DNA from 3 places in the Virgibacillus halodenitrificans genome. Region 1 is predicted to be linked to each of the others. Evidence: riboswitches for the same ligand, from Rfam matches in the RefSeq annotation. Region 1 holds a riboswitch; each other region holds the start of a gene.
The links. A riboswitch is a leader RNA that binds a small molecule or an ion and turns the genes downstream of it on or off. The one in region 1 is predicted to bind cyclic di-GMP.
Positions count from the first base shown of each region.

Region 2: it holds a riboswitch for cyclic di-GMP, as region 1 does, so the genes downstream of both, sinI (DNA-binding anti-repressor SinI) here and BME96_RS07595 (prepilin-type N-terminal cleavage/methylation domain-containing protein) in region 1, are expected to answer to the same signal.
Region 3: it holds a riboswitch for cyclic di-GMP, as region 1 does, so the genes downstream of both, BME96_RS01525 (hypothetical protein) here and BME96_RS07595 (prepilin-type N-terminal cleavage/methylation domain-containing protein) in region 1, are expected to answer to the same signal.

Region 1 is NZ_CP017962.1:1,438,449-1,448,925, reverse strand. Features, by position in the region: gene pilM (type IV pilus biogenesis protein PilM) at 1-295, opposite strand, end outside; gene BME96_RS07600 (prepilin peptidase) at 314-1,069, opposite strand; gene BME96_RS07595 (prepilin-type N-terminal cleavage/methylation domain-containing protein) at 1,156-1,530, opposite strand; cyclic di-GMP riboswitch class II at 1,565-1,648, opposite strand; gene BME96_RS07590 (type II secretion system F family protein) at 1,692-2,891, opposite strand; gene BME96_RS07585 (type IV pilus twitching motility protein PilT) at 2,894-3,934, opposite strand; gene BME96_RS07580 (GspE/PulE family protein) at 3,947-5,575, opposite strand; gene BME96_RS07575 (hypothetical protein) at 5,589-6,008, opposite strand; gene BME96_RS07570 (type II secretion system protein) at 6,005-6,427, opposite strand; gene BME96_RS07565 (prepilin-type N-terminal cleavage/methylation domain-containing protein) at 6,487-7,590, shown strand; gene BME96_RS07560 (metal-dependent hydrolase) at 7,628-8,308, opposite strand; gene BME96_RS07555 (polyamine aminopropyltransferase) at 8,390-9,940, opposite strand; gene BME96_RS07550 (DUF350 domain-containing protein) at 10,043-10,438, opposite strand; gene BME96_RS07545 (DUF4247 domain-containing protein) at 10,454-10,477, opposite strand, start outside.
Region 2 is NZ_CP017962.1:2,620,456-2,630,932, reverse strand. Features, by position in the region: gene sipW (signal peptidase I SipW) at 1-201, shown strand, start outside; gene BME96_RS13675 (LPXTG cell wall anchor domain-containing protein) at 237-884, shown strand; cyclic di-GMP riboswitch class I at 1,032-1,118, shown strand; gene sinI (DNA-binding anti-repressor SinI) at 1,142-1,267, shown strand; gene BME96_RS13665 (helix-turn-helix domain-containing protein) at 1,346-1,681, shown strand; gene BME96_RS13660 (VanZ family protein) at 2,052-2,549, shown strand; gene BME96_RS19635 (hypothetical protein) at 2,694-2,858, shown strand; gene nagE (N-acetylglucosamine-specific PTS transporter subunit IIBC) at 2,968-4,902, shown strand; gene nagA (N-acetylglucosamine-6-phosphate deacetylase) at 4,999-6,174, shown strand; gene nagB (glucosamine-6-phosphate deaminase) at 6,176-6,901, shown strand; gene BME96_RS13640 (YigZ family protein) at 6,981-7,631, opposite strand; gene BME96_RS13635 (sensor histidine kinase) at 7,820-8,959, shown strand; gene BME96_RS13630 (response regulator) at 9,101-9,796, shown strand; gene BME96_RS13625 (DegV family protein) at 10,200-10,477, shown strand, end outside.
Region 3 is NZ_CP017962.1:281,442-291,918, forward strand. Features, by position in the region: gene thrC (threonine synthase) at 1-611, opposite strand, end outside; gene BME96_RS01520 (homoserine dehydrogenase) at 580-1,908, opposite strand; gene BME96_RS19745 (hypothetical protein) at 2,078-2,227, shown strand; cyclic di-GMP riboswitch class I at 2,404-2,489, shown strand; gene BME96_RS01525 (hypothetical protein) at 2,551-3,048, shown strand; gene BME96_RS19475 (DUF5667 domain-containing protein) at 3,065-4,024, shown strand; gene BME96_RS01535 (carboxymuconolactone decarboxylase family protein) at 4,172-4,543, opposite strand; gene BME96_RS01540 (MFS transporter) at 4,687-5,841, opposite strand; gene BME96_RS01545 (TrmB family transcriptional regulator) at 5,984-6,742, shown strand; gene BME96_RS01550 (squalene/phytoene synthase family protein) at 6,795-7,583, shown strand; gene BME96_RS01555 (BCCT family transporter) at 7,954-9,510, shown strand; gene BME96_RS01560 (DUF4956 domain-containing protein) at 9,617-10,285, opposite strand; gene BME96_RS01565 (polyphosphate polymerase domain-containing protein) at 10,287-10,477, opposite strand, start outside.

The DNA.
Region 1 (10,477 bases):
TTGCCTCATTTCTAGCTAATGAAGCAGGTATCTCTATATTTCGAATCACGACTGTATCATCCGGCAAAGAAAAGAAAAGCTTCTTTTTTCGCCATTTTTTCTCATAAATCAGTTTGTTAATCATTTCCACAAGCACCGATTTATTCTCGACTTTCCCCTCTCGCACCGTTCCCTCCGGCAGTTCAATTTCTCCATAACTCACAAGACCATCTGCTGCAGGCATGCGATAGTAAGAATAACGTAAAAGATAATTCGTTATTACAATATTGACTCTGTCATTTGTTAATAAACCCATCGTGTATTCACCACCTGCTTATAAAAGTATCGTAACGTACCAGTTTATTAGATTGTCACCGTAAAAATATGTAATTAGGCTTGCTGCTACAATATAGGGACCAAAGGGAATCGGCTGCTTGCGATCAATTTTCCCCGACAGAAGCAAGATAATACCGATAATTGCACCTATCGTACAGGAAAGAAAGAAAGTGAGTAAAACTCCTTTCAGTCCGAGCACAATCCCCAGTAAACCAAACAGCTTCATATCTCCAGCACCCATGCCACCACGACTAATTAAAATGATTGCTGCGAGCAGCACAGTGCCAACTAATGCTCCAACTATACTTGACCACCAAGGGACAAGCGGCTCTACTACTCTCAGTATAATAAACAAAGGTAAAAAAAAGAGCAGCACCTTATCCGGGATGAGCATATAAGTAATATCTGCTACAAATATGATCATGAGCATCGACACAAATAATAAGGCAATAGCAAGCTCGATTTGCCAGCCAAAAATAGCATAGCTCAACGCAAAACCTATTCCAGTGATTACCTCGGTAATCGGGTAAATAAAAGAGATCGGCTGATGGCAATGACGGCACTTGCCCCCCTGTATAATAAAAGAAACAACCGGAATATTTTCATACCAGCTAAGCTGTTTTTTGCACTGGGGACAAATCGACCGGTCATTAGCAAAGGGGATCTGTTTTGGAAGGCGTAATCCGACTACATTAAAAAACGAGCCAAAAATGAGGCCGAATAGAAAGAATGACAATATGATGGCTAGTTGCATAATGTAAGCTCCTTGTATGATTCTATTAAACTATGTAATTATTGAAGAAACGCCCCGCGCACGGGATGTGCCGGGGCGTCTTTATTTTATTCTTCAGCACTTCCATCTTTTTTGTACTTTGTGTAAACAGCTATAGAATTAGATACTTTAACAGTATCATCTCCGTTATACTCGTTCTCACCAACTTTATCAGGAATAGACTCTAGAAATCCATTATCAACCAAATCGCTAAGTTTATAATCTTTCGAATTAATTCCTTCAGAAACAGCAGCTAATTTAGCAGCATTTTCTATTAGTTCAACATTTGCTGAGTGAGCTTCTTCCTCTGATTTACTGATCACATTTCCTATAGTAGGAACCGCAATCGCCACAATAATCGCTAAAATTGCAATAACTGCCAGTAACTCCACCAATGTAAATCCTTTTTGTTTTTTCAACACTTTTTTCATGCGTGTAAGCATAAAAATCCCGCCTCTCTTTAATATGTATCTATTAAATGAAGTCGGCCGGTTGCACTACTCGCTCCTGATTACCAAAGTGCCCATATACAGGTAATCACTCATCACTTCCTACTTTATTCCTAGGTATATTATAATACATAATCTTACTAAAATCTACCATTTTATTGAATGTTTTCAAATAGAGAAAACATTGGGATAACTACTGCGGTAATAATGCCGCCGACAATCACGGTAAGAATAATAATCATTAATGGTTCAATCAGTGTCTTAATCCGATTGGATAACTGCTCCACTTCTTCTTCATAAAATTCGGCAGCTTTTGTTAGCATATGATCAAGAGTTCCTGTTTTTTCTCCAATTTGAATCATTTGAATGATAAGCGCAGGGAAAGCCCAATGTTTCTTCATCGGTTCGGTTATTGATTCCCCTACTTCCAGGGAATCTCTTGCCTTTGCCAATACTTCTTCGATTACTCGGTTACCAACAACTTTCTCGGTAATTTCCACTGCTTCCAGGATGGGCACTGCACTGTTTACTAAGGTGCTTAGCGTTTGTGTCATTCTTACCAAGGCACCCTTATGGACGAGCACTCCGATAAATGGAAACTTCAGCTTACCGACATCTATCCGATAACGAAAAGAATCATACTGAATGAAGTATTTATATAAGATAAACCCTAACACACCCAAGACTGGAACCAACCACCAGAATAGGCCTGCCCATTCACTTAATGACAAAACAAATTTCGTATATGCTGGTATCTCTTCACCAAACGAACGAAACATCGTGACAAATTGGGGGACAATAAACACAAGTAAAAAGATACTTAAAACTAATGTAACTATTCCTACTATGGCTGGATAAAGTAACGCAGAAATGACCTTCTGTTTATTTCGGTACTCTTTCTCATAATAATCTGCCATCTGATTAAGAATATCGTCCAGCTTCCCACTCGCTTCCCCTGCATGAATCATATTAACTAGTAAACTTGGAAACACTTTTGGGTGACGTGCTGCTGCCTTAGATAAAGCTTGTCCCTGATCCAACTGCTTATCCATATCTGTAAGTGCAGTTCGCAATGCATAGTTCCCTGTCTGCATAATCATTGTTTTGGTGGCATCAGAAATAGAAATTCCAGCATGAATCAAGGTTGCATATTGCCGTAGGAATATGACAAAATCCTTATTTTTAATTCGTTTATTAAGAATGATATCTTTATTCCATGGCTTTGTTTCCTCTATCCGTAAAATAATCAACCCAGATTGCTCCAATTTCACGAGCGCTGCCTGTCGTGTATCTGCATCGATTTGCCCTTTCACCTTTTGACCAGAAAGCCGTTTTCCCGAGTATTGAAAATTCATTGCTAGTAACTCCTTTCGGGAAGGAATGGAGCAGCAGTCTCATAAGCAATTTGACCTTCATGTACTAGCCTTTTCAAATCCATTTCCAATGTATGCATTCCCAATTCCCGCGAGGTTTGCAACACGTTTTGGAGCTGATGGAGTTTTTCATTGCGAATGAGATTTTTCACTGCAGAAGTACTAATCATAATTTCCGTTGCCACTCTGCGGCCTTGCTCGTCCTTCGTAATGAGAAGTCGTTGGGAAATGACTGCTGACAAAATGGTAGAAAGCTGGATACGAATTTGGGCCTGTTGCTCTGGTGGAAAGACATCGATAATTCGCTCAATTGTCGAGACAGCATCTTTCGTATGTAAGGTACCTAATACCAGATGCCCTGTTTCCGCAGCGGTAATTGCTGTAGAAATAGTTTCCAAATCACGCATTTCCCCAACAAGAATAATATCCGGATCCTGCCTCAGACTTGCCCGTAAACCATTGGCAAAATTGGCTGTATCAATCCCAACTTCCCGTTGATCAATAACCGACTGCCGATGTCTATGCATATATTCAATCGGGTCCTCCAATGTAATAATATGTTTTCGTACCGAATGATTGAGATGATCGATCATCGACGCAAGGGTAGTACTTTTTCCGCTCCCCGTAGGACCTGTAACGAGCACAAGACCTTGTGGCTGTTTCACTACTTCTTTCAAAATGGGTGGAAGTCCGAGTTCGTCAATGGACGGAATGCCTCTAGGAACAATCCGAATCGCTAAGGAAAGCTCTCCTCGTTGATAAAAGGTGTTTATCCGAAAGCGGGAGACTCCATTAATTCCATAAGAGAAATCCAGCTCTCTTTCTCGCTCTAATTGCTTCCATTTTTCCTCTGATAAAATGGAATAAACAATTTGTTTTGTTTCTGTCGGCCGTAGCTTCTCCATATCCTGTTCAATCAAATTCCCATTTATACGGAAGATAGGCGCTTTTCCTATCGTTAGATGAATATCAGAGGCTTGTTGGTGATATGCTTCTGTTAACCATTTGTCAAATTGTAGTTTCATTAAAGGGCCTCCTTATAGCCGGATGGAAACCTGCATAATTTCTTCCATAGAAGTGAGTCCTTGCTTAATTTTATCTAATCCATCGTGAATTAAAAATTGAAAATTTCGTGCTGCTACATAGGCACGGATCTCTGAAACAGAACGATTATTTAGCAGCATACTGCGTATTGTTTCATCCACTGTAAGGACCTCCTGTACGGCGATTCTCCCTCTATAGCCCTGCTGATGGCAAACATTACATCCTTCGCCATAATATACACGCTCTACTTCCATTCCATTTTTCTCAAATATTTCTTTTTCCATTTTTGATGGTTCTCTTTCCGTTCTGCAATCCCGGCAAATTTTCCGGACAAGACGCTGTGCTACAATACCTGACAAGGAGGAAACAACCAGATAAGGTTCTACCCCCATATCAATCAACCTTGGAATGGTATCAATCGCACTGTTCGTATGTATCGTGCTAAATACAAGGTGCCCTGTCAATGAGGCACGGATAGCAATCTCCGCTGTTTCCTGGTCACGGATCTCTCCGACCATAATGATGTTAGGATCCTGTCTTAAGATGGATCTTAATCCATTGGCAAAAGTTAAACCGACCGCACTATTTACTTGCACCTGATTGATTCCTTCCATCTGAAATTCAACCGGATCCTCAACGGTAATAATATTCACATTATCTTTGTTAAGACGCTGAATCGATGCATACAATGTCGAGGTTTTTCCAGATCCAGTTGGGCCTGTTAACAGAATTAAACCAGATGGCTGTTGAATCAATTCCTGGTATGTGATCATATTTTGCTTGGAAAAAGTTAAATCGTCCAGGTTCATTAACGCATTGTTTAAATCCAAAATTCGGACTACTATTTTTTCTCCGTGTACAGTCGGCAGACAAGAAATCCGCAAATCAACAGGCGTGACTCCTACTGTTGTTTTGATTCGTCCATCCTGTGGTAATCTGTTTTGGGTAATATTAAGATCTGCAAGTATTTTAATTCTCGCAATTAAAGCATTTTGCATCTGTTTTGGTACTGTGTTTTCTGTCTGAAGTCTCCCATCAATACGATAACGGATATTGACATGCTGTTCCTGTGGATCGATATGTATATCACTTGCCTTTAATTGAATACCTGTGGTGAGAAGCTGATCCAATAGCCTTATAATTGGCGCTTCATCTGTTGGTGTTCCCTCCGAATCGCTGATATTAGCTTTCTCCGATTTAAAATAATATTTATTAATAGCAAAAAGAATATCGTCTTTAGCAGCAATTACCGGAGAAATAGGAAAACCGGTAGATAGTTCGAGATCATCTATAATATAGTAATCCATCGGGTCCTTCATAGCGATCATTAAACTATTATCCTGAAATTTTAATGGGATGATATAATTTTTTTGGGCCACATCTCTTGACACAAACTGTAAGACATTTTCATCGACAGGATAACGGTACAAAGAGACGTGCGGTATTCCGAGTTGAAATTCTAATACTTCAATTAACTGTCTTTCCGTAATATAGCCGTGTTCGAGTAAGGCATCTCCTAATTTTTGATCCTCTTTCTTGGTTTCCAATGCTTCCATGACCTGTTCTTCCGTAACCAAACCCGCGTCCTTCAGCAAGTCACCTAGCCGTTTTCTTGTTATCATTCCATTCACCGCCTTATTCATAGGTAATCTTAATAGTATCTTCCACTTCTTCTGTTCTGTCACCGCTTACTCCGATACTGGTGTACGTAATTTCAATTGGGCTCGCTGCTTCATTTATCTCCGGTATTTCTACCTCTAATGTAAAATGACGCCCGCCTCCAAGGTCTCCTATGTTATTTGCTTCCTTTACTTTTTCTTCAAGATAATTACTGATCTCCTGTTCATCCTCTTCAAGATTATCCATTGCAGCCCGAAGATAAGTTACCCCCATCTCGGCAATCAACCTGGCATCATGCTGTTGCTCCATTCGATTCACCTGCTTATTCGTGTTGGTAACCTGTAAAAAAAGCGTAAGAATAAACAATAAAAGCAGGGTAATGATCATTAATGTCAATACGAGCGCCGCACCGTTGCTGTTCTTTAAATACTTCATGAGTCATCACCTGTTATGTATGTATATGATTCGCTAATTTTTTTTCCGTCTTGGGAAATTTCGATATTTGCCCTCGTTAATCCTAATTCCGCTTCTTTTTCAGATTGGCAAACTTCAACCCGGGCTGTGTACGTATTATTGTTTAATTCATAGGATGCTTTATATGTTATAAATTCCCCCAGTGATTTAGTAGAGGGACAAGATGGTAGTTGTTCGATGTTCAGTTCTTTAATATCATGGGCAACTTGACCTAGCAGGTTACTGGAGCTAAGCTCGTCCTCTGTCATATTTGACCAACTAAATATTTGTGGAAAAATTGGTAACATAACGGCAATAACAATTCCTAATATAGTAATCGCTGCTATAATTTCTATAAGTGTAAAACCGCTACTATTCATTTGTTTGAATTTAGTATACAATAGATTCACGCCTTAACTGTGACTTTTATCCTATTATAGCATGTATTGGAAGTGGAAACATGAGAATATGCCAATTTAAAAGTGAAAAAGGAATGACATTAGTAGAGCTGCTGGCAGCACTTGCCCTGTTTGGATTGATCGTTGCATTGTCTTCTGGTGTCATTGTGCAATTAATGGGTAGTGAACAGAAAACAAGCGCATCCATCTCACTTAAACAAGAAGCAAATGTGGTGATGAGTGATCTGCGCAGTCAATTTTATAATAACAATACAAAAAAAATATGTCTGTCTCCAGACACTCCCCTTCAAGTTAAAGACTCTCTGATTTTCAATGGAGAAGAAGAAGAAAAGCAATTGGATAGCAATAACTGTATTACTGATGTGGATCATGATAAACCGTTGAATATTTTTCTTACCTTTGCCAGTCCAGAAAACGGACAAAATTTAGAACTAAAAACTACATGGGCGGGTAGAGATATATATCCTTTAATAATACTTCCTAAGGAGAAACCCGGTATTCCAAGCTGTAGCAATGTGCCAGAAAATGTGAAAACAGATAAATTTAAGAACCTCTCTAAAAGCCATAATAATTCTGTAATAATCACAGATGAGGTTGATATAAAACATGCTTCTTATACGATTAAAGGTCACCTTACTACAGAGGAGGAATTTGAAGCAAAGCACTCTACTTTGTCTGTAATAGGTAATAGTATATTCAAAGACGAGTTTGAAATGAAGCACAGTGTACTTGATGTGAAATGTTCTGTAATTTTTGAAGATGAGACAGAAATAGAACATTCAACAATAAACATAGTGGGTAATGGAATTTTCAACGGGACCGAAGTAGATTACGATGAGGATGAAGATACAGACAGCGTTGTTGAGATCAAACAATCTACCATTAATATTACCAATGACACTTGGTTTGCAGGAGAATTAGAACTGGATCATTCCACTTTGACAGTGCATGGGGATGCTCAAATAAATCATAAAACAGAAATTAAAAATGCAGATATTCAAATAAATGGGAAACTTTCCTTTAAAAATGAGGTTGAAATTAAAAACTCAAAAATTAGTTTAACAGAAGAACCCATTTTTAATAATAAAGTGGAAATTAAAAATTCTAAAATCACGATAAATGGAGAACCTTACTACCCTAATTAGCAGAAAAGAGCAGGCCCAACCAGCCTGCTCTTTCTTCTTACAACTCCATCTCTTCCCCAATCTTCATTACCTTTCCTTCACCAGTTTTTACTTTGCTTGCAAAGTCTTCTGGGTTCTGCTTGATTACAGGGAAGGTGTCATAGTGAACAGGTACTACGGTTTTTGCTTTTATCCAGTCTGTGGCGATTAACGCATCCTCTGGTCCCATTGTGAAATTATCGCCAATTGGAACAAATGCTAAATCAATATCATTCATGTCACCATACATTTTTAAATCAGTAAATAATGCTGTGTCACCCATATGATAAATGGTTTTTCCTTCAATCGTTAGCAGAATTCCACCAGGCATTCCTGTATAAATAATTGTGTTGTCTTCCTCAGTATAAGAGGAACCGTGAAAAGCTTGCGTGAATTTCACTTTACCAAAATCAAATTCGTGTGCACCGCCAATATGCATAGGGTGTGTATTCAATCCTTTAAACCCGAGGTAAACAGCCAATTCATTGGGTGCGACTACTAAAGCATCATTACGCTTTGCAATATCAAACGTATCACCTACGTGATCGTTATGACCATGTGTTAGCAAAATTACATCTGCTTCCACTGTATTTGGGTCTAAGTCACATGCTTCATTTCCAGAAATAAATGGGTCAATTAAAATTTTATGGGAGTCTGTTTCTACCTTTACTACAGAATGACCATGATAAGATACTTTCACATTATCTCTCCTTTTTCATTTACTCTACTCTATCGTTTCGACAGAGACTCCACTAATACCTTTACCCTTTTTTAATTGTTTTTAATAGTTTTTCCAAGCTTTTTCATAAATTTGTATTAAGTGTGGATCAATTAATGTATTTGGTTTTAAGGTAAGGTATTTCCCCTTTTTCCCTTCTATTTTTCCGTCTTCATCCTTACCAAAAACCGCAAGACTAGGAATCAGCTCAGGCTTTAGATATCTTGTTGGAACATTTATTTTTAGCTCACCCAAGTCTATTTCTTTTCTGCTCGCCATTACAAAGCCCCAATTTCCGAAACTGGGTACATCAATATGCAGATTTTCTGTATTTAAACCTGTAGAAGAAATGGTTTCCGAGATCGTCCAGTATACTTCTGTTGCAAAAACCGGACTTGTTGCCTGAACCATCATGGTCCCTTCTGGTGATAAATGATTTCGAACAAGCGAATAAAATTCTTTCGTATAAAGCTTATTTAAACTTTCATTATTAGGATCAGGTAAATCAACGAGAATCACATCATAAAATGATTCTGTTTTTTCAAGAAACTGAAAGGCATCTTTATTTTTTACGTGTACCTTTTTATTTTTTAATGATCCGTCGTTTAGTTCCAGTAAATATTTATTTGTGTTGGCCAGATCTATGACTGCTGGATCAAGATCAACAAGTGTAACATTCTCCACCCGATCATACTTCAAAACTTCCTTCGCAGCCACACCATCCCCACCACCTAAAATGAGGACATTTTCAGGTTCTGGTACAGATGACATGGCCGGGTGTACCAACACTTCATGATAGCGATGCTCGTCTGTCGAACTTAACTGTAACGAACCATCTAAATAAAGTCGAACATCTTCTTCATCACGTGTCAAAATAATCTTCTGGTAACTACTTTCTTCTATGTGAAGAATGGGATCTTTATATAGCTTTTGTTCAAATGTAAAGGCGAGCTCCTCACCAAAGAATAGACCGATTACCAAAAGTAATGCAATACCTGTTCCAACAATTACATGAACACTAAAGTACTTAATCTCTTTTCGAAACAGCCAGAGGACAACTAATGCTACCGTTACATTAATACAGCCTACCAAAAAGGCAGATTTAACCATACCAAATTGGGGACGCAGCAAAAACACAAATAATAATCCGCCAATTAATCCACCTGCATAATCAGAAAATAGCACTCTCGCGGTACTCTTATTTAATGTAACCCCAATCTCATTTGCCTTTCGTATTAAAATAGGCAGCTCAAAACCTGTTAGTGCACCAATTACTAATGTAATGAGGTATAAATAGAAGGCATCCGTTCCTTCCGGAGCAAAAGCAGTTATGCCAAACATGGTAAAACTGGAAAAGCCGCCAATCACTGCTACACCGAATTCAACATACACGAAGGCAATAATCAGATGTTTCATTACTTTCTCACTTAAACTGGCTCCAATTCCCATCCCAGTTAAAAATAGAGAGATAATAAGTGTATACTGTTTTACTCCATCCCCTAGTATGTACGAACCAAGTGCCCCGAAAAGCACTTCGAAAATAATACCACAAATGGATACAATTCCCGAAGCCCAGTAAATGATGTTACTATTTCTTTCGGCTAAATTTTTCACTATGATCACTCCAAATTTCAGTTCAGAAACAAAAGGTGGCTTCTCGCCAATTAGATGACGGAAGCCAGTTATAATTCACTATTATTAAAAGCACTGGTGAAATTATGTAATAGAAGCTCCAATCACAAGTGCTAGACCAATTGATACACCGACTGAAATAAGCCCTACTGCTTTGTTGTTTTTCAATAATTCATCCTGCACTGAGAAGCTCTTTGTAAAAAGATCAAAAAGACCATAAGCAACCATTTGCAGAATAACCCCTACAACTCCCCATATAATCGTTTCATAAATAACAGAACTATTATATATTGCAAAGGCTAATACAATGCAAATACCGATTATTTTTCCAAGGATAGATAAAGCCACTGCTTCATTTCCATTCTTTACTTCTTCCATGTCCTTATATTTTCTGGTCATGTTTTCAAATATAATTAATCCAATAATAACTATTACAATTGATATTACAAAATATAAAAGTGTTGCAATAAATGGTTCCATTCCATTTCCCTCCTTTTATTTTCCTGAACCAGGCCCGCC
Region 2 (10,477 bases), 1.2 Mb from region 1:
GAAAATGTTGTTGCCAGCTATGACGGATTTACCATTCCCTATGTAGGCTATATTATTGATTTTTCACAATCTCCAAAAGGAAGTATAGTATTTTTGATATTACCAGGTATTCTCATGCTTGGATACTCTGCATTTACCATATGGCGTGCACTCGGCCAGTTGGAGGATAAGAATAAATCTGGAACAGCCGAGGCGAAGTAGCCTTCCCTTCGCTGTTCTCTATAAGGAAGATGCTTATGATTTTTAAGAAATTGGTTGTTACTCTATTCTGTATCTTGGCCTTAGTTATAGTAATGGGGGGCAACTCCGTCACAGCAGAAGAGGAAGAAAAAGAGTTAGCCATCAATGTTTTACCAGGAGATGTATTATTTAATATCAACAATATGAAGCCAGGAGACTGGGCGCCCCGCACAATCACCGTTCAAAACAATGGTATAAAGGATTTTACCTATCAAATGTCATTACGTAATGATGGGGAGGAGAAGCTATTCAATGAATTACTGTTGGAAATCAATGACAGTAAAACTGTTTTATATGAAGGCAAACTGGCAGACTTCACTAAGCTTTCCGACAGAGACCTTAGTACTTCCAAGCAAGAGGAATTGGAAGTAACAGTTATTTTCCCAGAGTATCTCGGTAATGAATTTCAAGGACTTGATGCTGAGTTTTCTATATTGTTCACCGCAGAAGGCAAAACTAGTCAGTTAGCTGAAGTTAGTGTTGATGGAATGATTGGCAGTGGCAACTCGCAGACACAGTCTTTTCTTCCCAATACAGCAACAGGAATTTTTAACCTATTTCTATCTGGTGCTGTTCTTTTGATAAGTGGGGTATTTATCCTATTGTACAAAAAATGGAGAAAAGTTAGTAAAAACTACAGTTAAAAAACTAGTAAGGGCACTCGACAATCCATAACAACCATACTCGACAAGATGCTTACTCTAATTTAACAAAACTAGTTTTATTATGACAAAACAAGCTATGTAATAATAACAGGGTATATAGTATGATAGTCATAGAAAATAAGTTTCCTCAGAAAAAGGCAAACTCATCTGAAAAGGGAGGGCGCAAAGCCACAGATCTAAGGTGTTAAGAGCTAAGATGGCTGGGCTATCTGGAAAAAATAATGGGGGACGGTTAAATGACAAGTAAAGTAGAAATTAACACAGTTGATAAAGAATGGCTTGAATTAATAAAAGAAGCTAAAACTCTCGGTATACCTTTAAAGGAAATTAAATTATTTTTATCGGGGAACAAAAAAGGTTGAAAAATGGATTTATTTGTGCTTTATATAGAACCACTCACCTTTTATATGATATAATTCTCTTTGAAAGAAGGTGAGAACTTGATCGGTGATAAAATTAAACAAATACGTAAAGATAAAAAAATGTCCCTATCAGAACTTGCTGAGAAAGCAGGAGTTGCTAAATCCTACCTTAGCTCAATCGAACGTAATATACAGACAAATCCATCGATCCAGTTTATTGAAAAAGTTAGCGTTGTTCTAGATGTTTCAGTAAACGAATTGATACGCGAAAAACAGTCTGCTGATATAGAAGAATTAGACGATGAATGGCTTGAGATTGTACAGGAAGCCATGGACTCCGGAGTAACGAAGGAGCAATTCAAAGAATACTTGGAATTCAATAAATGGCGTAGTAAACAGGGAAATAACAAATAAATAGGATAGACCAAACCGCTTAGCCAAATAGCTGACGGTTTTTTATTTGGCTTTTATTATAGGAAAAGTAATTAGAAACGAAAGTAAAGTGTAAGCTTGTTCGTTACAAATGTAATAATATACTCATTCTTTGAATAATTTCTGCTATATTTAATTTTAAATGCAGTAACACAATATCAATAAGTTAATTCATTCTTTATCTATGTCGCGAATCATTGGATAATCCTCACACATTTTGGAACCATTCTTTCTTAGAGATCAATCGTTAAATACTCAGCTTTTAGGTGAGCTAAAAATAAAATTGCTAGGTTTCATTTTCATAATTTAGTGATAAAGAATATAGAAGCATTCAGAACAGGAGCTATCATTAATGAAGAAATATACATACTGGCTTTTGCCAATCGGTTGGATGGGGATTATTTTCTATTCCTCCCATCAGCCATATGAAAAACAGGATATAAAACCTTTCTTATCCGATAAATTTGACCTATCTTTTCTTGAACCTCTATTGGGATGGATTGCTTTTAACTACCATCATTCAGTAGTAAGTATTGAATCAAGAGGGGTCAATGGGTTTATAGAGTTCTTTCTGCGTAAGGGAGCTCATGTGACCGTGTTTTTTATTTTATGTCTTCTTTTCTATCTGGCGTGGAGAAAGAGCATCTCTTTACCGATAAAAAAGGCGATAACACTTTCCTTTTTACTTACAATTGCATATGCTATTTTAGATGAATTTCATCAAGGCTTTACACCGAATAGAACACCATACGCAGGAGATGTAGCATTAGATGGTTTTGGGGCATTTTTGGCCGTAGTTTTCATTATAGTATTAAGGAAGATAAAACTTCGGATAACTGACAAAAAATAAATGATGATGACGAAAGTATTAAATGTAAACAATAATTTTGAAAAAAGTATAAAAAATGCCAAATTTCGACAACACTTCCTATCAATATATGTTATAGTTCAAATTAACTAATCAGAAATATTTTAATAAAAGGCGGGAAATTAGATGCTTGAGCAAGAAAAATATAAAGATATGTTAAAAAAAGTGATTGATGAGACGGAAAATCATACAATTAAAAATTCAGAGCAATTAATCCAAATGCTTGTAAGTGAGTTAAAGCATGGATGCATGATTGGAGAGCAAATGCAACAACAGACTACAATTAAATAAATACAATCTAACTACATGTTCGAATTCGGCATGTAGTTTTTTTTGGAAATTAGGGGTATGATAAGTTATAGTAATAATTTAATACATACTATGGAAGGAAGTGAACGAATTGCTTGGTTATTTACAACGTCTCGGTAAATCTTTAATGTTACCGATTGCTATGTTACCTGCAGCTGCGCTTCTGGTGCGTCTGGGCGCGGAGGATATATTTGATATTCCATTTGTGACTGCAGCAGGTAATGGGATTTTAAATAATTTAGGACTGATTTTTGCTATTGGAATTGCGATTGGTTTTTCAAAAGATGGGAATGGAGCAGCAGCATTAGCGGGAGCTGTTGGTTTCCTTGTATTAGAAGGTGGCTACAAGGCAATCAATGATGAACTGAATTTGGGAGTATTAGCAGGTATCATCGCCGGTATAACTGCAGGACATTTATACAATCGATTCAGTGATATTCAGCTACCAGACTTTCTCGCCTTCTTTGGTGGGAAGAGGTTCGTGCCAATTATTACATCAGTAACGATGGTTATTATTTCAGGTGTTATTGGCTTATTGTGGGGACCGGTTCAGGACGGGATTAATGGTTTAGGAGACTTATTTATTAATGGAGGAGCAGCAGGTGTAGGAGCTTATGGTTTCTTTAACCGTCTCTTAATACCAGTTGGTCTTCATCATGTTATCAATACGTTAATTTGGTTTGATTTCGGTACGTTCACTGATGCAGCAGGGAATGTTTGGAAAGGTGATATCAATCGTTTTCTTAATGGAGATCCAACAGCAGGTCACTTTACCGCTGGTTTCTTCCCTGTAATGATGTTCGGTTTGCCAGCAGCATGCTTAGCTATGTATGTAACTGCGAAAAAACATCGTAAAGCAGCGGTTGGTGGTTTCTTAGCAAGTATTGGCTTAACCGCATTCTTAACAGGGATTACAGAGCCGATTGAATATTCATTTATGTTTTTATCACCAGTTCTTTACGGTGTACATGCTTTACTAACAGGGCTCTCAATGATGGTTGCTTATTGGCTGGATATTCGCCATGGGTTTGGTTTCTCAGCAGGTGCCATAGATTATTTTCTAAACTTTGGTATCGCTCAGCATCCACTACTATTACTTGCTCAAGGAATTGTTTTTGGTATCATATACTTCCTTCTCTTCACACTTCTAATTAAGAAGCTGAACTTGAAAACACCAGGACGGGAAGATGAAGACGAGGATTATGTAGAAGAAACAGAACAAACTGGAACGCCAACACGAGGTAAAGGTGCAAAAGACTATGACAACAAATCCTATCACTATTTAAAAGCACTTGGTGGACCTGAAAATATTAAATCACTTGATTATTGCGCAACACGCCTCAGACTACAAATAAATGACATGGAACAAATTGATGAAAAAGAATTAAAACGGCAAGGTGCTCACGGAGTTATGAAGGTCAATCGGACAAATCTTCAAGTAATCGTAGGTACTACAGTAGAGTTTCTTGCTACAGCTATGAAGAAACGTATGGACAACAACAATATGGAAGCACCTGGACAGGTGGAAAAGCAACCTGTTGAACAAGAACAACCAGAACAAGGAAGTACTTCTTATGAAGAAATTGCTATGCCTGTGAATGGTAAAGTTATTCCATTGTCAGAAGTACCTGATCAAGTATTCTCTACCAAAATGATGGGAGACGGTTTTGCTGTTGACCCAACAGATGGAATTATTGCATCTCCAGTTGATGGGGAAATATTAAATGTATTTCCAACAAAGCATGCTGTTGGACTTCGTACAAAATCCGGACTGGAAATTTTAGTTCATATTGGATTGGACACAGTAAAGCTTGAAGGCTCTTGCTTTGACGTTTATGTAAAAGAAGGAGATGTAGTTAAACAGGGAGATACGTTAGTGAAGGCTGATCTGAACTATATTAGTAAGAACGAGTTATCTACTATTACGCCGATTATCTTCACTAATTTACCTGAAAACCAAACTGTCTCAATCACGCAAACTGGAGATCTTAAAACTGGAACAAAACCTATTATTGAGATAAAATAAACGAAGTTACAGGCTGGTGTACCATAGAGCACACCAGCCTTGTTATACATATAAAAAGTATGAAGTCGACTGTTTAATGAAAGGAGAGAACTGATAATGAAAAGCATAGTACCAATTTATATTAAAAATGCCAAAATATATCAAGAAGACAAAATAATAAATAAAGGCGGAGTTTTAATAGAGCATGGCAAGGTTGCTGCAGTGCATGAAAACATTCAAGAAGAGTTGCCAACAAATGTTCAAATTATTGACGGTACAGGTTTACAGGTAATTCCTGGTTTTATTGATGGACATATTCATGGAGCTGATGGTGCCGATGTCATGGATGCAACGGAGGCTGCTCTGGATACAATGGCAGCAGTATTGCCACGAGAAGGAACAACCAGCTTTCTTGCCACTACAATAACACAAGCTCCTGAAAATATCGATAAGGCACTTGAGAATATAGCACACTATAAAAATAAAGCCGGTTTTGCTGAAATGGTTGGCGTACATTTGGAAGGACCATTTATTGAAGAAACAAAAGCTGGTGCACAACCACTCGATTTTATTATGGAGCCAAACATAGAACAATTTAATGAATGGCAAGAAAAATCCGGGAATAAGATTAAAACAATTACGATGGCACCTGAGCATGATGCTGATGGATCGTTTATAAACCACCTTTACCGTAACGGTGTGAATGTCTCAGCAGGCCATACCGGCACAGATTTTGCAGGCATGAAGCGAGCTGTTTCATATGGTGTCCGTCAAGTAACACATCTATGTAACGCAATGTCTGGTATCCATCACCGTGACATTGGAGTTGTAGGTGCTGCTTTTCAATTAGAAGAATTGCGCGCAGAACTAATTGCAGATGGTATTCATATTTCTCCAGAAATGCTGGAAATTATTTATGAAAATGTAGGTAGTGAACGTCTCATCCTAATTACGGACGCTATGCGTGCGAAGTGCTTGAATGCAGGTAACTATGAGCTTGGTGGCCAGCCGGTAACTGTTACAGAGGACCGTGCTGTACTCGAAAATGGTACGTTGGCTGGAAGTATCTTGAAAATGCATGAAGGAGCCCGCCAAATGTTAAAGATAAATGATGTCACAATGAGAAATATCATCCAGATGGCTTCAGAAAATCCTGCTAGACAATTAAATTTATATGACAGAAAAGGAAGTATTGAAGCAGGGAAGGACGCGGATGTATTACTAGTCGATGACAATTTGAATATTAATTATACAATCTGCCGAGGAGTCATCGCTTATAAAGGAGGAGAATAAAATGGAAATTATCAAGGTGAAAGATTATCAAGAAATGAGTGAAAGAGCCTGTGAATTTATTGTTGAACAGCTTGCTGCTACAGACCAGCCAGTATTTGGTCTTGCTACAGGATCTACACCTGAAGGGCTTTACGAATGCCTTATTAATAAATATAAAACAAAAGAAGTATCATTTGCTGATGTAAAGACATTTAATCTCGATGAATATGTCGGTATTAGTCAGGATGATCCAAATAGTTATTATTACTATATGAATAAAAAGCTGTTTGATCATATTGATATTCCAACTGCAAATGCCCATTTACCAAATGGGAATGCTGCTGACTTAGAAAGCGAATGCAAGGAGTATGAAAACCGTATTAAGCAAGTGGGAAACGTTGATTTACAAGTATTAGGACTTGGTTTAAATGGACACATAGGTTTTAATGAACCTGGTACTCCGTTTTCTAGCAGAACGCATGTTGTAGAATTGGATGAATCGACAAGAAAAGCGAATGCCAGGTTTTTTCCTTCTTTAGATGATGTTCCTACAAAAGCAATTACAATGGGAATAGACTCTATTATGGAAAGTAAGGCGATTATTTTATTAGTCTCCGGTAAAAAGAAGGCAGACGCTTTGGCAAAATTGATGAATGGCGCGATAACAGAGGAATTTCCTGCTTCTATTTTGCAGAAACATGAAAATGTGACGATTATTGCTGATGAAGAAGCAATGTCCTCACTATAAGAAGTTATTGAGGCAGAGAAATGTGTGTTAGCCGAACTAATTCGAAATTGTAGAGCATCCTTCGAATTAGTTCGGTTTTTTAGGTTTCTGAGGTAGATTCCACATCTATTTCTATGTAGGTAGTATTTTTTTTCTCAATAAGGGCTTGGTCACTTGTCAAATTAATGATCCATTCTTGAAAGTGCTCCATTTCGCTTATTTTTACATAAACAATCAATTCTACTTTATCCAAGTAATTAATTGTATCTAAAACATAGCTTGTTTGACGCAGCTCATTTTCTAATTTACCTAATAGAGTATAATCAATAGTTAAAGAGAAACCTTGCATTAGTTGGCGTTTAACAATACCTGTCGTACGAATAGCTTGTGAAGTTGTACTGCTGTATGCACGGATTAGCCCTCCTGCTCCAAGCTTAATACCTCCAAAATACCTTGTTACAACTACCGCAGTGTCCTTCAATTGTTGTTTTTTTAACACTTCCAAAATTGGCATACCTGCCGTGCCACTAGGCTCTCCATCATCGTTTGCTTTCTGAATTTGATCATGCTCCCCAATCATGTAAGCAGAGCAATTATGTGTTGCGTCATGGTGTTTTTTCTTAATTTCCTGAATGAAATTTTGGGCTGCTTCCTCTGTCTCAACTCGGCGGACATAGCCGATAAATTTAGATTTTTGGATAATAATTTCGTCCATTCCAGTCTCTTTAACTGTAAAATATTTCTCTAACATCTTGCAATTCACCTCCTGAACAGCCATTATATATACATAGAGCTGTATGTTAGTTTGTAATATACAGGTGGTTTAGTTTAAAAAAACGGGAGAAAAGTAGCATGCAGAAGTTTCATGATATATGATAAAAGACCCTATAAAAAGTTGAAAGATATACGTATAATTATAACATAGGTTGGTGGGAAATGTTGGCACAGAAAATTAGTGAGACTGCTTTAGATTCCATCATTCATGAAATGGTCGAAGTAGTCGAAAACAGCAAAGATGAAATTTTTAATATTAGTGAGGGAGCACGAACAGAACATGAGCATTTGGTTAGAGAACTAACCGAAACAAAGTTCAAGGTTGTGCAACACATTGAAGATGGCGATCAACTGGAACAAAAAGTCAGATTTTCCCGCGAACGATTAGCAGAGGTAAGTAAATATTTTGATCGATACAGCGAAAATGAAATAAGAGAAGTGTATGAATATACACACGAAATGCAAACAAAACTAGCGATGATGCGACAGGAAGAGAAATCTCTACGTGAAAAGCGTGATGATTTGGAAAGGAGATTAGTAGCATTAAGCCAGACGATTGACAGGGCTGAAGGGCTAGCCAGTAAAATATCTGTTGTGCTAAATTATTTGCATGACGATTTCCAACAAGTTAATGAAATGATTGAAGAAGCAAAAGAAAAGCAGGAATTTGGTTTGAAGATTATTGAAGCTCAAGAGGAAGAACGAAGAAAGATTTCCAGAGAGATTCATGATGGACCTGCACAAATGCTAGCTAATATCTTATTACGATCAGAGCTTGTGGATAGAACCTTTCGCCAAAACGATATTAATCAAGGTTTAATTGAAATTAAGAGTGTACGCAAAATGATTCGTTCTTCCTTGTATGAAGTTAGAAGGATTATTTATGATTTAAGACCGATGGCGCTAGATGATCTAGGTCTATTGCCAACACTCAAAAAGTACATTGCTACTATAGCAGAATATAACAATATAGAGATTGAGTTTACATCCATTGGCGAAGAAACAAGATTAAATCAAAATTATGAAATTGCCTTCTTTCGTCTTGTTCAAGAGGCATTGCAAAATGCGGTGAAACATGCTGAAGCTTCCTTAATTCAAGTAAAGCTAGAAATTAAAAAAGATAACTTAACTATGGTAATTAAGGATAATGGCAAAGGTTTTGACCCTTCATTAAAAAAGGACAAGTCATTTGGGTTAATTGGAATGCGGGAGCGAGTGGAAATGCTCCATGGCACGTTAACTATTAATTCTCAGCCAGGTAAAGGCACTATGATTTTGATTAAAGTCCCGTATAACCCAGCATAAAGAATAATGGATCATAATACTATTTTAGATACTGATAAAGTTATTGATATAAATATAGATAAATATTTCATTTGAATAGATTTAATAATTATAATAGGGCAAACACAAAAATAAGGGGAATGGATGTAGGAGGAACTTAAGATGAAAACAGAAGAAAAGAAAATTCAGATTGTACTTATTGACGATCATAAATTGTTTAGAGAAGGTGTAAAGAGAATTCTGGAGTTCGAACCAACATTTGAAGTTGTTGCGGAAGGGGACGATGGTACTGAAGCATCACGTATCGTAAAAGAAAATAATCCTGACGTTGTACTAATGGATATCAATATGCCGAATATGAATGGGGTTCAGGCTACAGCGGATCTTGTACGATATTTCCCTAAAACAAGGGTTATCATACTATCTATTCATGATGATGAAAGTTATGTTACACATGCGCTTAAGACTGGAGCTCAAGGATACCTATTAAAAGAAATGGATTCAGATGCTCTTATTGAAGCAATAAAAGTAGTTAGTGATGGCGGATCCTATCTACATCCGAAAGTGACCCATAATCTTGTCATGGAATACCGACGATTGGCAAAAGAGAATGCATCAAGCGCAAAAGATAATGGCATGGAATATCGGAAGCCACTTCACTTACTTACAAAACGAGAATGCCAGGTTTTACAGTTACTTGCAGATGGAAAGAGCAATCGGGCAGTAGCTGAAACCTTGTACATTAGCGAAAAGACAGTAAAGAACCATGTTAGTAATATCCTGCAAAAAATGAATGTAAATGATCGAACCCAAGCGGTAGTATCTGCCATTCGTAAAGGTTGGGTAGAAGTTGTCTAGTCAACTTATTGATCCTCAGCCAATAGTTGATTAGATATCCACAAAAGTAAAATGAACTCCATATAGGTTAGTCATGATAAAAACCGGGTTAATACGAATTCCAAGCAATAATTCGTATCAGTCCGGTTTTTTGCTTCTAAGCTTTACTTTAAAAGTTGCTCTAATAAAGTATTTTAAAGTATAGATAAACCGCGAGCTAACTTGGTAGTCTTGTGAATGGCTGATTCGGGAAAATAATCTATAGTATTCAACCCCTATTTAGATCATGTATAGGTAATGCCATACATTCGCCTTCCTGCTGTTTGTTTATTTTTCTTATATCTTAGTGTAGAATGAACATACATGTGAAAAAATGATAGAGTTTACAGATAGAGATAGTATTTATAGTAGAGGAGAAGGTAATATGAAGGTTGCTGTAATGACAGACAGTACGGCATATATCCCTGAAAACATACGAAATAAGTATGCGATACATATGGTCCCACTAAGCGTAGTATTTGAGGACACTTCCTACCAGGAGGAAATGGATATTACTACGGAAGAGTTTTATGAGAAAGTAAAAGATGCGAAGCAATTACCCAAAACTTCCCAGCCTTCCATTGGCTATATTACAACCGAATTAGAAGCATTGGCAAAAGAATATGATGCAGTGATCTCTATTCATCTGTCCAGTGGGATAAG
Region 3 (10,477 bases), 1.2 Mb from region 1:
GATTCATTATACTCTTTAAACCCTTTCCAATATGCGCTAATATTACCTGCATTACCAACAGGGATCGCAAGTATATCTGGAGCAGCACCAAGCTCATCACATATCTCAAAAGCTGCTGTTTTTTGCCCTTCAAGCCGATATGGATTGACAGAATTAACGAGCGTCACAGGAGATGTTTCACTAAGTTTTCGAACCATCTTCAATGCATCGTCAAAGTTACCATCGATTTCTACAATTTCTGCACCATACATAATAGCCTGTGCCAGCTTTCCGAGGGCTACTTTACCCTTAGGTATAACAATGATTGCTTTTAACCCTGCTCTTGCAGCATAAGCAGCTGCTGAAGCAGAGGTGTTACCTGTGGAAGCACAAATAATAGAGGTGCTACCTTCTTCGACAGCTTTTGCTACAGCCATCACCATTCCCCGATCCTTAAACGAGCCTGTGGGATTTATTCCTTCTACCTTTCCATACAGATCAATGCCTAGTTGACTTGAGAGAGCAGGAAAGTGGATTAATGGTGTGTTACCTTCATGTAAAGTTAGTGATGGCGTATGTTCTGTTACTGGTAAAAATGACTTATAATGACTGATCAGACCGTGCCATTTCATTCTTAGCATCTCCTTCCACTTTATAATAACTCTTTACTTTAATAACTGCATCCAGACGATTAAGTCTTTCTAAAGCTGTAGTAAAATTGCTTAAAGAAGTCTGATGAGTAACCAAAATTATCTCTGCCTGTTGATGTTTTTGAACAGGTGTTTGAAGGATTCGCTTAAAACTAATGTTTAGCTCATTAAACAAGGAAGAAATTTTGGAAAAAGTTCCTACCTCATCCTTTACTTGTAGACGTAAATAATATTGTCCAAATCGTTGGTCAGGCGCTTTTAATTGTTTCTTAAATCTTGGTGCAACAGATTGTCTGCCATTTACACCTAAACGAATATTTTTAATAACAGCTACAATATCGGACACTACTGCCGTAGCTGTTGGCAGACTACCGGCACCTGGGCCATAGAACATTGTTTCTCCTACAGCCTCCCCGTAAACATAGACGGCATTATATTCATTTTTAACATCTGCTAAAGGATGGCTTTTTGCTAAAAAAGTCGGTTGAACGTTGACTTCTACCTTTTTATCCTTGCAGTTCGCAAATCCAATGAGTTTCATTGTGTAGCCTAACTTATCTCCATATTTTAAATCCTCTAAATCTAGATCCTTAATGCCGGTAACTTCTACTTCCTCTAAGGCAATATCTGTAGAGAATGCGAGTCTTCCCAGAATGGCCATTTTACGAGCAGCGTCTAATCCATCCACGTCTGCTGTTGGATCTGCTTCTGCAAAACCTAACTCTTGAGCCTGTTTTAGTGCATCTTCATATGGCATGCCTTCATTATTCATTTTCGTAAGTATGTAGTTGGTTGTACCATTAACAATACCCATTACCTGCTGAATCCGATCAGAGGACAAGCCCTCAGCAATCCCTCTTAAAATAGGAATTCCTCCTGCTACACTCGCTTCGTAGTAAAAATCACATTGGTTTTTGGTTGCTGCTTCCTGAAGCTCTGGCCCATGTAATGCAACTAAATCTTTATTTGCTGTTACCACATGTTTTTTGGATGAGAATGCTTTTAAAATATGATGGTATGATTCTTCAACTCCACCCATAACCTCTACTATGATATCGATTTCCGGATCGTTTAAAATATCTTCTGGATTAGTGGTAAGAAACGTTCGATCTATTTGCACATCACGTGTTTTTTCCGTATCCCGAACTAGTACACTCTTTACATTTACTCCACAGCCGAGTTGGTGTGCAAGCTCTTCCTGGTGGTTTTCAATAAGCTTAATCACACCTGAACCGACTACTCCTAAACCTAATAGACCAACTGAAACATTGCTTCCCACAAAATCACCTCATAGTTTTTTCATTTAATAGATATTTAAACATGAAAGGAAACGTATGGCAATAGAGAATTTTTAGAATTATTAATTAAGCGCTTTCATTTAGGTAACAAAAAAGAAGCAATTGTAATAAGTTAAATAAAAGGAAGATAATCACAGGGGGTTTAATATAATGAACTATTCGGGAGTAGGACTCATTTTTATTTCTTGTTTGTCTGTAGGGTCTGGGGTTGGACTTCTCTTTGGGGCACTGGAAGCTGGAGGGGCGATCGGGTTAGGCGCTGGAATCTTATTCACAGCCATATTTCGTAAAAGTAAATAGTAAAAGGATAGTAAAATCATTTAATGGAAGTATTTAAAGGAAGTGGCTATAACTATAATTAACGTTAGGAATCGGACAAGATTATACGTTTAGAGAATTTATTTTGATATTTATAAATAATATGCTGACTTCTATTTAATAGGGTGGTATAGTTTAAATAGTTTAACACTAAAGTAATTTGATCATGGCAAAATTGGTGAAAGCCAATGACGCAAAGCTATAGGGGCTAAAGGAGGGGATCCAACGCTTGCCAGCTACCGGTTACAGGAATGCAACACATCCGATTGCCGATGTGTTTTTTTGTTGAAAGGGGGAACTAAAAAATGAAAAAAAGTGCTTTGCTTCTACTTCTTCTTGTTTTAATTCTGTTGGCAGGATGTGGGGGCACAAAGGAAGCAAAAGGGACTGGGAGTACAGGAACCGCAGATCTCAAAATGTTGTATGAAAATGAAGAATTTAATGTGAAAGTAAAAGAAACCGATGGTTGGAAATTAGCTAAAGCTAATATGAATGGAAACAAATTAAATGCTAAGTTTGAAAAAGATACAATTAACGCAATTATATCTTCCCTAACTACTAAAAAATCATTTAAAATAATTAAGAATGAATTGGTAACTGGTGCCGGAAAAGTGGAAATTTTAGAGGAAAAAGAAAATTACATATCGTTTGAATCAACTATGAAAACAAAAATCCGTACAGACATTTATTTGGAAAAACAAGGCGATTATACCTACATTTTTACCTTTGTTACTCCGGTAGCTGACTATAAAGAAGTAAATAATGAAATTAATAAACTAAGACAAAATATACTAGTGAATTAATAAAGGGGCTGTAAAAATGATTAAACGTTTAACAGGCTTAACCATAGGCTTTAGCTTAATCTTAGGTGGACAAGCTTTTGCTGAAGAATCGTTAAAGGTGGTAGACCCACAATCTGATTTATATGACACAACCCGATATTTGGAAGAGGCAACCTATGATATAACTACCGATTTTAGTGATAAAGTGTTATTACAAGAACAATTTGCAGAAAAACGATTAAGGGAAGCACAGCTCGCAATTGAACAGGGTGATCCAGCTGCAGCAAAAAAACTGATTCAAGAAGCTGACATACACGGAGAATTAATGGAGGAAAATTTAGCTGAAGTCAATAAAACTGATGATGAGATAGAGGAAATAGATGCACTGGAAAAAGAAGTTCTTTCCTATATTGCAAAGCGAACCGAGATACTAAAATCACTTTTGATTCGAGATGATATTCCTGAAGACGCTAAGAAAGGAATTCAAAGAGCAATTAATAATCAAGAAAAAGTAGTAGAGAAAATTCATAAGGCTTTTGCAGAAAAAAGATTGCATTTAGATGATCAAGAAGACGTAGATGACGATGCTGAAGACGAAGCAGAGGAAAAAGCAGAAGAAGCTGAAGACAAGGCAGAGAAGGAACGCGAAAAAGCCGAAGAAGCAACAGAAAAAGCCGAAGACAAGGCAGAAAAAGAACGTGAACGCGCAGAGGAAAAAACAGAAAAAGATCGTGAAAAAGCTGAAGAAGCAGCGGAAAGAGCTGAAGAGAAGGCAGAAAAAGAGCGAGAGCGTGCAGAGGAGAAAGCAGAAAGGGATCGTGAAAAAGCAGAGGAAGCAGCAGAAAGAGCTGAAGAGAAGGCAGAAAAAGAGCGAGAGCGTGCAGAGGAAAAAGCAGAAAAAGAACGTGAACGGGCAGAAGAAAAAGCAGAAAGGGAACGTGAAAGAGCCGAAGAGAAAGCTGAAAGAGAACATGAAGAAGATGAGGATGACGATTAAAAGCTGGCATTTCAAGATTTAGTTATTAAATAGAAATGTACTAAAATCGATAGAGAAAAAGAGATGGCCTTTCGCTATTCTTTTTCTCTATTTTTATTTATTTCAGGTTTATGCTTCAGCGGAAATATTCAGTTATCAAATAGAAGTTTAGTGTTTCATTTTGTAGTGATCATAGGTATCCATTGCTAACGTTACTCCTTGAGCAAAGGCTGCTCCCCCACCTAGCGCTGCACTAACCGAAATAGCCTCCATAAATTCCTCTTCTGTTGCTCCGTTATCTACTGCTCCCTTGGTGTGATAGATAATGCAGTATTCATCTTGTGCGTAAACGCTAATACCAAGGGCAATTAATTGCTTTTCTTTCTTACCGATAGATCCTTCTTGAAAACAAGCGTCTGTAAAATCAAAATATGCTTTGGTGACTTTAGGGAAGCTTTTTTCAAATCTGCTGCTTCCTTGTTTATAATCCATAATAGATTGATCAAAATAATTTTCCATTTCCTCATAATTTTCTTCCATTGTACTCACTCCAATTCACCGTTGTTTTAGATTGCATAGTATAGTCTTATTAGAAAGCAACAAAATTATACATATAGTACGATAAAGCAAAAAAACCCTACTTCAGAGTTTGAAGTAGGGTTCTTTTCTAAAACATTTTGAATTTAAGCCAATGCCTTGCTTCTCATTTTTACCATGGAAATTGTTGCAGTAGCTAACGCAATTATAACGAAAAATCCGCCCACTGTTGCATTATGCTCTACACCTGATTGCTCAATAACAAGTCCTCCGAGAAAAGAACCAAAGGCAATTCCAAAATGAAGTGCAGAATTATTTAAGCTTTGTTGTATATCTGATGTTTCTGGTGCTGCTTCGATCAAATAACTCTGTAATGCGGGAGTAATTGCCCAGCTCATCATGCTCCAAATAATCATAACAATTAAAAATACTGGTACTGCAAAGGTTGTATATGGAATGCTAAAAATAGCTAAGCCAAAAATTATAATTACGCCAATAATAGTAGGCTTGGCACCGAATTTATCAGCGAATGTGCCTCCAATACCACCACCCAATACTGCTGCCACTCCGAATAGTAAGTAAACGATACTTACCCAAGTTCCGTCTAAGCCCATTGTTGTTTTTAAGAAAGGAGTCAAATACGCATAAAGCGTTAAATGCCCAGCCAAAAATAAAAACGTAGTCAATTGAGCAAAGAATATTTTACGGTTTTTTAAAGTAGCTAACTGCTTAATTAAGGAAATCGATGGCTTTGGATCAATTTTACCCATGAAAAAGTAGACCCCGAGAAATGAGAATACAGTTAACACAGATATAAGCATAAATGGAGCACGCCAACCGAATGCATTACCTAGCATTAGTCCAAGTGGTACTCCGAGAACAAGAGAGCCACTAACTCCCATCATCACAACTCCTATAGCTCTTCCCCGATAATTTGGTTGAACAATATTAGAAGCAATGGTAATACATAAAACTACAAGTAAAGAGCCACTCGCTGCAGAGATGATTCGAGCTGCAAATAGTATAATATATGTTGGACTTACTACTGCTAGCATATTACCTGCTAAGAAGACAACAAGTGAAATCAGCGTAAGCTTCTTTCTTTCTATTTTGTTGGTCGCAGCCAATAGGATTGGAGCAGCAATTGCAAAAACGAGTGAGAATACGGTAATAAGCATACCGGCCTTTCCAAGGCTAATTCCCAAATCTGTTGCCACTAAATCAAGGATACCACCTATAATTAATTCGACCATCCCTACTACAAATGAGACGATTGTCAGTAAATAAACACGTTTATCCATTATTCATTTCCCTCTCTCTTAAGTTACCACTATAATAGTAACTTGTATAACGAAAAAAAACAAGAGCAAGTTCTCTTGTGAACAAATAAGTGAATTATGCTATTATAGGTTATATAAAGGAAGTTTCAGGGAGATTATAATTATGCTGCAACAATTTGGTTTTACTCAATATGAAAGCCAAGTTTATCAAGCCTTGGCTACAAGCAATGAACCTCTGGATCCATCTAGGGTTGTTAAACGCTCTGGCGTGCCCCGCGCGAAAGTTTATGAGGTACTTGATCGTTTGGGTGATAAGGGTGTAATTCTTGAGTCGACAACGGAAAAGAAAAGAGTATATGCCGCTTTGCCTATTGAAATGTTAGTTGAAAAATTAAAAGGTGACTTTAACTATAAGATAGAAAAGTTAAAAAAGATGGAAGCGACAGATATCCCTACAGATGATCGTGTCTGGACATTAAAAGATGACCAGTCCATACAGGTTGTCTTAAAAGAGTTAATCCAGGAAGCAACTGTTTCTATCTTTATTTCAGGATGGGCCGGAGATTTACAAAAAGTATTGCCTTTACTTGAAAACAAGTATGCACACGGACTCCAAGTTACGATGCATGTGATTGGTCAGTTAGAAACAAAGATTCCTGATGTTTCCGTCCTTATTCCTGATGATTACCATGATAGTTTAGAACAGAGTCGGACCATAATTATTGACGAGCGAGAAATGCTTTTTGCCGGAATAGAAGATAGAGAATGGCAAGCAATTCGAACGCAATCGCGTCCACTTGTTAAGTTTTTTACAGAATTCTTTTATCATGATGTTGCTTTGACGGAAATAACCAGAAAATATAAAGATATTGTGGTAAAAGATACGGAGATACGGAATGTTTTAATGAAATTAAGGTATTAATCGGTTGAGGGAGGAAACAGGTTTGAATAACCAAGATGTACAAAAAGATGCCATGCGTGTTTTAAAACAGACAAGCAGAACATTTAATATTCCAATTAACTTACTAAAGCCTACTTTAAAGAAAACGGTTGCTTCAGCGTACCTTTGCATGCGAGCAATTGATGAAATAGAGGACCATGAGCAGCTTTCTTCGGATACGAAACAACAGTTACTCAGAGAGACGGCTAAACTATTGAAGACCGATTTTGATCAAGAGGCTTATTTAAAACTTGTGAAGCCCTATGAAACTGTTTTGCCTGAAGTTACTCTCAGACTCGGTGATTGGATTGAAGTGTGTCCACAAGGAATAACCGATAAAGTAACGGAATCTACTGCCATTATGGCGGAGGGTATGGCAAAATGGACGGAGAAAAACTGGATCATCCATACAGAGGAAGATCTGGATGACTATACGTATTATGTGGCTGGTCTTGTTGGAGTTATGTTGTCTGATATTTGGGAGTGGTATGACGGCACGAAAACAGATCGTGAACTTGCAATTGGCTATGGCAGAGGATTGCAGGCAGTGAATATGATCAGAAACCAAAAGGAAGATGCTGAACGTGGTGTCCAATTTATCCCAGACGGATGGACAAGAGAAGACATGTTTACATATGCGAAACGCAACTTAAAGCAAGCGGATGAATATATCAAAGTAATTAAAACACGTAATATCCTTCTATTTTGCCGAATTCCTCTCGCGTTGGCGAAGAAAACATTAAAGGCAATGGAAAATGGGAAGGAAAAAATGTCCCGTAATGAAGTGGAAGATACCGTAGAGGATATAATTAACAAGAAATGATATGGAAAGACCGTCTTATAAGGAGGCGGTCTATTTTGTTTACAAGAAATAATGAAGTATGCCATTGAGGGTATGATGGACAAAGAATTTAGAAAAACGGTAGTAAATATCTCTCATATTTGCAGATGAAGTGCTGAAGAAGATTTTTAAGTTTAGAATTCGGTTATATTACACAGAATAAACGTAAAATGAAAGAAGAAATTAGAAAATTTGACGGCAGTAATAGATTTACCTATAATTAAACATTGTATTTTAAAAAAAGAGCAAGCTGATGGCTGAGCATTTATGGTAATAGAGAGAGAATTCATATTTCGTTCCATCCAATGGTCGTATTTTGGCACTTGCTCCTAAATTAATTAGGAGGAAAATCGTGGATTTTTTTAAGAGGAACAAATTAGATTGGCCCGTTTTTATATTTAGCGGAGGTTTTCTAATTTTATTTATCCTACTGTCTTTATTAAATAGTGAGATGGTGGATAGTGCAATTGGAACATTATTTGGATATGCAGCAGAGATTTTTGGAGGTTATTGGCAGTTATTATTACTTGGTAATTTTCTTATTGGATTATATTTGGCATTTTCCAAGTATGGAAAGGTGCGTTTAGGAAAACAAAGTAAGCCTAAGTACAGTTATTTTCGTTGGATAGCCATGATTCTGGTTACCCTACTGGCAAGCGGAGGTGTCTTTTGGGCAGCTTCGGAGCCTATGTATCACTATATGAGCACACCACCGTTATTTGGCGGTGGGGAGTTTAACAATATAGCAGCAGCATTTGGGCAGTCCTTTTTGCATTGGGGTTTCCTTGCTTGGGCCATTCTCGGTACACTTGCTACTATTGTAATGATGTATGTTCATTATAACAAGGGACTTCCACTGCGTCCAAGAGGATTATTATACCCTATATTTGGTGAAAAAATATATAAAAATAGTGCTTTAGGAACTACAGCAGATGTCTTTTCAGTAATTTCTACAGTTGCTGGTACATTAGGACCATTAGGATTTCTTGGTTTGCAAATTTCTTATGGCCTAAACAGCCTTTTTAATGTTCCGAATACGTTAACAGTAAGTATAATAATTGTTTTGAGTTTAGCGGGAATTGCTGCAATATCAGCAGCTACTGGAGTAGATCGCGGGATTCTTACATTAAGCAGATATAATGTTGGGCTAACCATCGTACTTGCGGTCCTTGTCCTTATCATTGGGCCAACCATGTTTATAATTGACTCGTTTATTGGAGGAACAGGGTTCCAACTACAGAACTTCTTAACAATGAGTCTATATCGTGGAGATCATGCATGGCTTGGATCTTGGACTATATTCTTCTGGGGATGGTTTATCGGATATGCTCCAATGCTAATTGTATTCATTACTCGAATTTCAAGAGGCAGAACAATTAGAGATTTGATTATTGCTGTTTCCATTGTCGCACCAATTGTCAATAACTTTTGGTTTTCTGTTGTTGGTGGAACCGGAGTATTTTTTGAAAAAGAACATCCTGGTTCAATTTCAACTGCGCTCAATGAGGGCGGCATGCCTGCAGCCGTGTTGGCAATTACAGATCAATTACCTTTAGGAATGTGGATAGGTCTTGGATTCTTATTAGTTTCTGTTATTTTTGTAGCGACTACCGTCGATACCATGTCATACACAGTTGCTGCGACGTTAACAGGAAATGATAGTCCGAAACGTTGGTTGCGTGTTTTTTGGGCATTAATATTCGGTGCTACAACAGTAATGATCTTATCTATCGGAGAAGATAGTATAGCATCTATCCAAAATTCAATTGTAATTACAGCAGTACCTGTATCCTTGCTCCTGCTGTCTCCACTGTGGAGTGCACCTAAGATTGCCAGAAAAATGGCATTGGATCAAGGGTTAATCTGGGAACGCGAAATGAGAAAAAAAGTAGATAAAGTAGAGAAATAATTTTAAACCCTAATGCCATGGCATTAGGGTTTTTTCTGGAGTTATCTCTTGCAGAGGGTAACATTGTTATTTGAATAAGTACTTCAAAGTAAAAAACACATAGAGTTCAGAGATAAGTTAGTGAAACTTTTAAATTCGCGTTTTTTTCACGAATTCTATCAAGCAATTCTTTATCTTTAGTAGCGTTTTTACTTCTAATAGAGTATGTGTATAATATCATGGTACCTAAGTTCGTTGTTTCTACTTGTCGTAGATCATGACTGATTGTATATTCAGTAAATATATCATCAAGCAGGTTTTCATGGTTGAGATTCTCAGGTACAGTAACTTTTAAGATTTGTGTATCCTTGCCCTTTCCATATTCGAATTTATAGAGTAGATAAAATAATAAGCTTGCAAAAATAGTCAAAATAACTGCTAAATCAAATTGAAATAAACCACTTGTCATACCAACACATAGGCCAAAGAAGATATAAGCAATATCCTTGGCGTCCGTTACAGCACTTCTAAAACGGATGAGAGAGAATACAGCAAACAGTCCGAACGCAACTCCCGCATTACCACTTACTACATTCATGACAACTGAAACAACTACACTCATTATAATAATTGTATGGACAAATGCTTGGGAATATCTTTCTCCTGTAAACGTTATTTGATAAATTTTTGTGATGACTAAACTTAGTACTGCAGAAACAGCCATTGCAACTAAACTCATTAAGATAGATGAATTTGTGCCGTTAAATCCGTTAGCTAACTGATCAAAAATCTCCATTTTACTTTCCTCCAATTTCTATTAATTCTTTTGAAACTCCGTTAGGCAAGGAGTCTCTTTTTAATAGCTCCATGCTGGTGCAGTACTTTGAAGCACTTCTCTGCTCACAATTCAGTTGCTGTAATATTCTAGTAAGCCATAAAGGAACACTATCATCTACTTTAACTTCTAGCACAACACTATCCTCATTAA